DNA from 3 places in the Staphylococcus massiliensis genome. Region 3 is predicted to be linked to each of the others. Evidence: riboswitches for the same ligand, from Rfam matches in the RefSeq annotation. Region 3 holds a riboswitch; each other region holds the start of a gene.
The links. A riboswitch is a leader RNA that binds a small molecule or an ion and turns the genes downstream of it on or off. The one in region 3 is predicted to bind thiamine pyrophosphate.

Region 1 (3,286 bases), 390 kb from region 3:
GGTCATGCGTAATCATCATAATCGTTTGGCCATTTTCAACGCGAGACTGGAATAAATCAATCAGTTGAAATGTATTATGACTATCAAGTCCGAACGTTGGTTCATCCAGCAAGATAATATCCGCATTCGTACTTAAAGCAGTAGCCACACTTAAACGTCGCTTTTGACCCATTGAAAGTTCGAAAGGGTGTTGTGATTCAACATGTTGTAAACGTAGTAATTGGATCATTTCCTTGGTTTTTTCATGGGCTTTTTCAGGATTTTGATATTGAAAGTTAATATAAATCTCCTTATAAACACTATTTTGAATAAATTGCAGTTCAGGATTCTGATAAACGAGATAGATATTTTTCGCCGCATCACGCACTTTACGCAGCGTTTTACCGTGGTAAGTCATCTTCCCTTTATACGGAATCAATTGCATCATCGACTCAAACAATGTCGTCTTACCCGAACCATTAGGGCCAGTTAATGTAATCCAATCACCAAGTCCGATCTGTAAATCGTCAACTTGGTACAAAGCCTTTTTGCCTCGTTTTACCGCTCCTTTTTGAAAATGAAAATAAGTATCTTGACGCGAAAGTGCATTTAAACGTGGTTCTGGCGCATTAGCCCATGCTTTAGGGTGCCACACCCCATATTCACTTAATAAAGCCTCATGATTCTGAATAATATTCATTGGCGTATCATCTTTTATGATTTCACCATTTTCATTCATCAAAATAACTCGGTCTACGTGTTGCCAAATGTGTTCAACCTTATGTTCAACAATTAACACGGTTTTATCGTGCCATAACTCTATAATTTGAGACCAAAGTTGTTCAGTTGCATTGATATCTAACATTGCAGTTGGTTCATCAAAGAACCATGTATTCGCATTCTGTAAAAGGGCGCCAACAATCGCAAGCTTTTGTTTCATACCACCACTTAGTTGGTTGATATTCGTCTTTTCGTCGACATCTAAGTTAACAGATTGTAGCGCTTCTTGAATACGTGGTTTCATTTCAGCTTTGGGTACGCGCTGATTTTCCAAAATAAAAGCCAATTCCTCATACACTTTAGGCATACAGAATTGACTATCTGGATCTTGAAATATTACTGCACTATCTTTATCTTGAATCAATTCATCATACTTCAAAGGAAGTTCAATTAATTCAGGCACAATGCCACTTAATAGATTAAGTAAAGTACTTTTACCTGATCCCGAAGGACCAAGCAAAAGTACTTTCTCTTTATCTTTAATTTCAACATTAAGGCCATCAAATATTTTGTAAGAACCACTAGGGTATTTTAATCTTAAATTTGATGCTTTTAGCATAATGCATTCTCCTTAAAGTGAGTCGTAATCTTTTTGTGAAGCAGGGCGGAATAGTTTCGTAACGCCAGTTTCATCAAGTAACTTAACAAGTAACCATGATAATAAACCAGCAACTAAAGCACCACTAATTAAACGGAAACCGATTAATAAAATCCAGTTCCATGATTTAACTTCCGCAAGGTAACCATAGAAGAAATCAACCGGTAAATTTATGAGTGCAGCTGCAACACCAGCTAAGATAGAAACCATAACTGTGCGTGAGCTATATTTGAATAACGCGAATACGATTTCACTCGCTAAACCTTGTAAAAAGGCAACGACTAATGTCGCGATATCAAATTTACCCATTACAATTGTTTCACCTGCACCAGCTGCGAATTCCGCTAGTAAAGCGATACCAGGCTTTGGAATAATGAGATAAGCAACAACGGCAGCCATAAACCATACACCATAAGTTAACTCTTCAATATGTAGCCCAGTTACTTTGCTCACTTCGTATACCATCCACCAAAGATTGTAAATAATAGCAAATATTACAGCGATGATAATCGTAACTAGAATATCAGAAAGCTTTAATCCCTTTTTCATAATTTCCCTCCTATAATAAAAAACGCACACCTTAACTAATTGATAACAATTAAAAGGCATGCTTAGACATAGGTATGTAAGCACACTTTCCTACGCTAGTATCAACTAGATCAGGTTCAAAGGGTTTGAGGACAAGCCTCATCTCAGTTTACACACCCCTAGTGCGTTAATTATGTGATTAATGTAAATGTAATCCGAAAACCAAGTATTGTCAATACTTAATGGCACATAAAACTCTAAATTATAAATAATATGAATGATGCTTTCAAATAATTTAAATTCAATATAAAAAATTCCAGTTTCCTAAAAGTTAGAAACTGGAATCACTTACTTATTCAAATGTATCTTGAATGTCGCCTTCAGTTTTATCGTCGCCTGAAGCGTTCTCTTTATCTTGCTTTAATTCTTCTTCTTTTTCTTTAGCTTTTTCTGCATCTTTCTTAATATCTTTTTCAGACATAATATGCACCTCTTTTATAGTGGGTTATGGGTATATATTTACCGATTTAATTAATGTATAAACATGTTTCATACTTCAGACCGAATTTGTGAATAATTAAAGACAATTGATAAACGTTCATATATAATAACTGTGAGGTGAATAGTATGTCTTTTTTGAAAAAGCATGCCGAAGTAATCTTTAGTTATATCACTGGTGCTTTAGCCATATTATTTAGTCTTATAATTTTTGTTAATGTACCACTTATTCATAAATTAAAAAAAGATCAAAAAGTTGAAATGGACATTGATAATTTATGGGACTTCATTATGGCATTCTTTAGTGAAGTAATTAAAGTATTAAGTCGATTTATAGGTGGATTTCCTATAGTAAGTGGCATTATTATATTATTATTTGGTATCTTACTCGTATTTATTGCGAGAACATTATCTAAAACTACACGTTATGATTATGATATATCTATCTTTTATCTCGTTTTAGGGATTATCTTTTTCTTATTAACAATTATCTTAATGACGCAAGTTTATAGTTTCTTTGCGATTATATTTATTATTCCATTTGTTGTACATATTGGTTATATTGCGTATAAAGATGAGCTCAACCCGAACCATCGAAAGGAACACTACCTTTGGATTATCTTTTCATATGGGATTAGTTATTTCATCACGCAACTTGCTTTATATGCTCGAATCGATGGAAAGGAAATCGCGCCGATTGATGTGTTGAGTATTAATTCGTTCTTCGTCATCTTATGGTTACTTGGCCAAATGGCGATTTGGAACTTCTTATTCCTAAGACGTGCGTTACCCGTGACTGAATCAGAGTTACGAGGTGATGGTTACAACCGCTCTGAAAAGAGAAGCTTTACGACGCAAACTAAAGCGCAAATTAAAGACCTACAACACCGTACGACTGAATTC
Region 2 (3,286 bases), 360 kb from region 3:
TTTGAGTTTAGTGAATTAAAAATTTCTCAAAAGTACCTCTGATTTACAGTAGGACTTTGATATTTAGAGTAAATATTTATCCTCTGACAAATAATTCTATGGATACGCTCATCGGTTCTGTTGCAAAGTAAAAAAATAAAGCTAACCATTAATTTATCATATCAGTGTTCGCTTAACTTGCTAGCATGATGCTAATTTCGTGGCATGGCGAAAATCCGTAGATCTGAAGAGACCTGCAGTTCTTTTTATATAGAGCGTAAATACATTCGATACCTTTTAAAGTATTCTTTGCCGTATTGATACTTTGATACTTTGTCTTTCTTACTTTAATATGACGGTGATCTTGCTCAATGAGGTTATTCAGATATTTCGATGTACAATGACAGTCAGGTTTAAGTTTAAAAGCTTTAATTACTTTAGCCATTGCGACCTTCGTTAAAGGTGCCTGATCTGTAATTACCTTTTGAGGTTTAGCAAATTGTTTAATGAGACGTTTGATAAACGCATATGCTGAATGATTATCTCGTTGCTTACGCAACCAAATATCTAATGTATGTCCCTCTGCATCAATGGCACGATATAAATAGCTCCATTTTCCTTTTATTTTGATGTACGTCTCATCAATACGCCATTTGTAATAAGCTTTTTTATGCTTTTTCTTCCAAATTTGATACAAAATTGGGGCATATTCTTGAACCCAACGGTAGACCGTTGAATGATGAACGTTTACACCACGTTCACTTAATATTTCAGATATATCACGATAACTCAATGCATATCTTAGATAGTAGCCAACGGCTACAGTGATAACATCCTTGTTAAATTGTTTATATCTGAAATAGTTCATACAGAAGACTCCTTTTTGTTAAAATTATACTATAAATTCAACTTTGCAACAGAACCGAGTTGTCTCTATAAGCGTGATTATGCACAATTAAGCCAGCTGACTTTAGGATACATGTTGTCAAAGTTGAAGTGAGACTTGAAAAGTAAATGATTATAAGTTAGATTGTAAGTAATCGCTAAAACATTATGAAACGAAAATTTAATAGATAGAAACCACTGGAAGTGCCTTTGATAAAGGCTGAGACCGAAGTAATAACTGAGGGATTCCTAGAACCTGATCCAGTTCGCACTGGCGTAGGAAAGTGTCGTTTTCTATGATAAATGTAATCATACAACGTTATTTTTCCACCAGGAAAAGTAACGTTTTTTTATTTGAGGTGAAAATATTGTTTATTGCTATTACACCATATCAAGATTTGTCTAAATCACATATTAAGCATTACTGTGAAATCGAAGGCGTTATCGATTACTTATTAATAAGAGTGCCAATGAATACTGAAGAAGTCATTCAGTGGGTTCACGGATTACTAAAAAATGAGTTTCCTAAGGATAAGATTATTGTTCATAGTGATATCAATGTAATCATACAATGTGACTTGTCGGCAATTCATTTTAGGGAAAGTGATCCTTATATTGAGGAGGTACAAGCTAGTTATCCCGATATGCAAATAAGTATGTCTACGCACCATAAAGATGCTATTGCTAACGCTAAATATTTAGGGCTAGATTTTGTATTATTTGGACACGTATTCGAGACGTCATCTAAACCTCAACAAACACCTAGAGCAAAGTCGGAGGTTGAAGAAGCGCTACAAATTGATATTCCGATTATTGCAATTGGAGGTATTAATCAACATACTTTATCTTCTTTACCTAATGGATTTTCAGGAATAGCCGGTATTTCTGTTTTTAATCAATATTCGAAAGAAAAACTTATAAACATGAAGGAAGTGTGGGATGGACATGTATGATGTCATTATTATTGGATCGGGAGTCATGGGCATGTCAATCGCACGTGGGTTAAGTCAGTCTTTTGCGAATATAGCTGTGATAGATAGAGATGAAGCAGGTAAGCATGCATCTTATAAAGCAGGTGGGATGTTAGGCGCGCAAAATGAATTCACCAAAAATAGTGCTTTGTTTAGTTTGGCAACAATTTCTCAAAAGATGTTCAAACCTCTAAGAGATAGTTTGTTGGAAGAGGTTGGCGTGGATATTGAGTATTTAAATAGTGGATTAATAAAATTGGCTACGAACCATTATGATAATAAAAAGATTGAACAGCAATATCAATTTTTAAGACAACATTTTGCATCTGTAGAACGTCTTAGTCCTACTGATGTTCAACACATGTCCAACGGTGCTATAACTTCAAAACATACAAATGGTATTTATATGCCTGAAGATAATCAAATCAATGCAAACCGCTATACTAAAGGGTTGTTGAAGTCATTATCAAATAGACATATAGATAGAATATACCAAACAACTGTAACCCATATTGAATCCATAAAAGATGGGTACCGTGTGGAGACACGAAATGGAGCTTATTATACTGAAAAGTTAATTGTCACAGGAGGCGCTTGGACAGGAAAACTTTTACAGCAATATTTACCTTGTGAAACGGTTATTGGGGTAAAAGGAGAAGCGCTATTGGTAGAACAACCTGATTTAAACTTGAATATTACCATGTTTCTGACTAATGGTTGTTACGTCATTCCAAAATTAAAAAATAGATATTTAATCGGTGCAACAAGTTACTTTAATGATTATTCAGTTGGGGTGTCTAATTCTGGTAAATCATGGCTTAAATCACAAGCTTTGCACTATATACCAGATTTGAAAAATGGAAAAATCATAAACCAATGGTCAGGTATACGGCCTTATTGTCAAAACGAACAGCCTATTATGGATGAAGTGGATAAAGACTTATTTGTCATTGCTGGCCATTATCGCAATGGAATTTTACTTTCGCCTTTAATAGGTGAGTTGATGAGTCAATGGATTATCAGTGGGCATAGGCCGAAACAATTGTATGATTTTCAGATTAGGAGAGATGAACGAAATGAAATGTAAGATTAATGGTGACGTATTTAACTTTGAACAACCAATTAATATACAAGAAATAATTCAATCATTGGGACTGGATGAAACACGTATTATTGTAGAGCATAATGAAACATTAATTAAGCGAGAACAATTTACATCTCGCATAGTCAATGATGAAGATAACTTAGAATTATTAGAATTTGTAGGAGGCGGTTAATATGTTTAAAATAGGCAACTTTACATTAAATTCAAGATTATTATTAGGTACAGGAAAATTTGATAATGAAGAGATACAAACTCAGGCTATTGCAGCAGCAGAAACAGAAGTATTAACTTTTGCAGTGAGACGCATGAATTTATATGACAAAGATTTACCAAATCCATTAGCAAA
Region 3 (3,286 bases):
AACACCATATTGGTTGGCGATGATTTGTAGAGATTCGCCGTTTAATACCGTATGTGTTGATCCACCTTGAGAAGTTGTTTCATTTGTTGTAGTAGTATTACCAGTGCCTTGACTACTTTCTCCACCAACTGTGATTACCTGACCTGGGAATAACATATTACTAGTTAAATTGTTTTCTTGTTTAATACTATCTGCAGTTGTGTTATATTTTTGAGCGATTGTCCATAGTGACTCACCAGATTCAACAGTATGTTGTGTAGACGCATCTGCTTCTTGTTGAGATAACAGTGCAGCAGCTCCGGAAGCCATTGTTACTGAAAATGCTAACTTCTTCAAGGGAAATCCTCCTCATAATAAGAAAATATTTTTTCCGCGTTTTTATATATATCGTTACGATGCAATACTACCAAAAAAAATTCAAAATGTCTTTGTTGTTAAGAGTTTGTAATATTCTAAAGAAAAGTAAAAAATATTAAATGATTCTTTAAAAGTTATGATATCAATCTTTGTAGAGATTAATAATTAATAAATAATTTAGTGTTTTTTAATAAACTGTAATATAATTAAGCCATTTTTTCGACATAATAAACGTCATACAACATAACCTATCCTTACAGTTACGCTTATTCATGTTATATTAGACTAAAAGAGGGATAGGAGCGTTTTATATGCCGAATCAATCTTTAAGTCATCAAAGGCATCATGCGTCGAGTTCCAAGTCAAAAGCACTTGGGAAGGTATGGTTGTTCTTTGTTTACTACTGGATTATCTTTGGAGTAGGCTGTTTCTTCGGTCAGTTTTTACCATTAGAGTGGCGTCGTCCATTATCAATCGGACTTATGGCACTCATACTGATTTCATTATTTATCAATCGTTCACGTAAGTTCGGCTTTATTATTTCCAATATATACGCACTCGGAATTGGATTGTTATCCTATGCATCCTTTACGGTGTATCTACAAAACTTAGGACCCGAGGTCTTTTACAAGAATATTATTCTCGCTGTAAGTGCCTTTATCATATTCGGACTTCTCGGTTACTTTGTAATTGGCGATGCGAAAAGTATGGGGAAATACTTGTTTGTTACGTTGATAGCCCTTATAATCGCAAGTATTATCGGATGGTTTATTCAAAATAGTTTCTTTCATACGATTATCGTTATCGTCGGTTTAATGTTATTCTTATTATATACGCTTTATGATTTCAATCGAATGAAACACGGTCGTTTCTCACCGAGAGAAATGGGCTTTAATCTATTCTTAAACCTTGTTCACATCATTAAAGATATTTTATATCTAGCGAACAAGTACAAAAAATAAATATAACCACTGGAAGTGCCTTTAAAAAGGGCTGAGATCGGAGTGAAACTTCGGGATTCCTGAACCTGATCTAGTTTGTACTAGCGTAGGAAATGTGGCTTTGCAATGCGATGTTGTCGTCGCAATGCTTGTATGCTATTTTCCGCGCGAAAATAGCTTTTTTTATTGGAGTGATATTGTTGTTAATTGTCGTAACACCTTATAAACCGTTAGACCGTCAACTGATGGAAACGATACTTGAGCGACAAACGCTCATCGATTATCTCTTAATTAGAACGCCAAGTTCTCAAGATGAACAGTATCAATGGATCAAAGCGCTTATTGAAGCGGGCTTTTCAAAGGGGAAAGTCATGATTCACACTGATGTTGCATTAGCAGAAAGGCTAAATATACGTAACATTCACTTTCGAGAAGGTGATGTTCATGCGGAAAAGACCAAACGTATGAACCCTTCGTATCACGTTACAATGTCTGTTCATGATGAAGAACATGTGCGTTTAGCTCATAAATGGCAACTGGATTTCGGAATTTATGGACATCTCTTTCCGTCCAATTCAAAAAAAGGGAAAGCGCCTAGAACTGACGCAGAAATTACAAAGGCGCTCGATATCGGCTTTCCTTTAGTTGCGATAGGCGGCATCAACATGAATACCATCCATCAAGTCCCTCAAGCTTTCATCGGTTTTGCATGTATTGAAGCTTTCTTTTCAAAGACGAAACAAGACATGCATAACTTGCATGAAAAATGGGTGATACATAAAGAAAGGAGTGGATAAATGTGAAAGTCCAAGTAAATGGCGAAACGCATGAATTCCAAGAAGGTACTACGATTTCAGATATTATTGACCACTTTAATATCGAATCGAAACGTATGGCCGTTGAACTTAATGAACAGGTCATCAAGCGTTCAGAATGGTCAGAACGTAAAATCGAACCAAACGATAAACTCGAATTACTAGAATTTGTTGGAGGCGGATAATATGTTTAAAATTGGTAAATTTGAATTTAACTCTCGTTTATTCTTAGGAACAGGTAAGTATGATACAGAAGAAATGCAGACGAAAGCCATTAAGGCATCAGAAACTGAAGTATTAACATTTGCGGTGCGTCGTATGAGTCTTTATGACAAAGATCTACCGAACCCATTAGCAAATGTAGATTTAGACAAATTCATCACATTTCCGAATACAGCTGGCGCTAAATCAGCGGATGAAGCGGTACGTATCGCAGAACTTGCGAATGAAGCTGGTTTATGTGACATGATTAAAGTTGAAGTTATTGGTGATGACGATACGTTACTACCAGATCCACTTGAAACGTATCGCGCTTGTGAAATTCTTTTAGAAAAGGGTTATACAGTATGTCCTTACATTTCAAATGATTTAGTATTAGCGAAGCGTTTACAAGATTTAGGTGTGCATGCCATCATGCCACTTGCTTCACCAATTGGCACAGGTCGTGGCATTAACAATCCTCTCAATTTACGTTATATCATTGAGAAAATGGATGTGCCGGTTATTGTTGACGCAGGTATCGGTTCAAGTAAAGACTGTGCTGAAGCAATGGAACTTGGCGCAGATGCAATTTTATTAAATTCTGCGGTTGCGCGTGCAAAAGACCCTGAGAAAATGGCGGAAGCAATGAAGTTAGGTATTCAAGCTGGTCGCTTAAGTTATGAAGCAGGTCGTATTCCGGTTAAATATAATGCTGTTGCTTCAAGTCCAGCTGAAGGTCTCGGTTATTTATGATAGATCGTTACGATCGCCAAAAAACATTTCACGGTTTTGGTGATAAAGGTCAATCAACTATCGAAAATATGACGGTTATGATAGCGGGCGTTGGTGCGCTTGGCAGTGGTATCGCCGAACAACTGACGCGTAGTGGGGTGAAGCGTCTTATTATCGTAGATAAGGATATTGTGACGCTAACAAACTTACAACGCCAAAGTTGTTACACCGAAGCAGATG

Region 1: another riboswitch for thiamine pyrophosphate. It lies ahead of ACF3N8_RS10440 (ECF transporter S component); the one in region 3 lies ahead of ACF3N8_RS00685 (thiamine phosphate synthase).
Region 2: another riboswitch for thiamine pyrophosphate. It lies ahead of ACF3N8_RS02440 (thiamine phosphate synthase); the one in region 3 lies ahead of ACF3N8_RS00685 (thiamine phosphate synthase).

What each region holds. Positions count from the first base shown of each region.
Region 1 is NZ_CP171119.1:2,163,098-2,166,383, reverse strand. It holds gene ACF3N8_RS10445 (ABC transporter ATP-binding protein) at 1-1,318, opposite strand, end outside; gene ACF3N8_RS10440 (ECF transporter S component) at 1,331-1,906, opposite strand; TPP riboswitch at 1,977-2,076, opposite strand; gene graF (glycopeptide resistance-associated protein GraF) at 2,238-2,366, opposite strand; gene auxA (lipoteichoic acid stability factor AuxA) at 2,513-3,286, shown strand, end outside.
Region 2 is NZ_CP171119.1:516,008-519,293, forward strand. It holds gene ACF3N8_RS02430 (CadD family cadmium resistance transporter) at 1-19, shown strand, start outside; gene ACF3N8_RS02435 (IS6 family transposase) at 173-847, opposite strand; TPP riboswitch at 1,055-1,164, shown strand; gene ACF3N8_RS02440 (thiamine phosphate synthase) at 1,161-1,817, shown strand; gene ACF3N8_RS02445 (FAD-binding oxidoreductase) at 1,810-2,922, shown strand; gene thiS (sulfur carrier protein ThiS) at 2,912-3,112, shown strand; gene ACF3N8_RS02455 (thiazole synthase) at 3,114-3,286, shown strand, end outside.
Region 3 is NZ_CP171119.1:151,551-154,836, reverse strand. It holds gene ACF3N8_RS00695 (LysM peptidoglycan-binding domain-containing protein) at 1-336, opposite strand, end outside; gene ACF3N8_RS00690 (Bax inhibitor-1 family protein) at 669-1,319, shown strand; TPP riboswitch at 1,321-1,429, shown strand; gene ACF3N8_RS00685 (thiamine phosphate synthase) at 1,499-2,095, shown strand; gene thiS (sulfur carrier protein ThiS) at 2,098-2,298, shown strand; gene ACF3N8_RS00675 (thiazole synthase) at 2,300-3,067, shown strand; gene ACF3N8_RS00670 (HesA/MoeB/ThiF family protein) at 3,064-3,286, shown strand, end outside.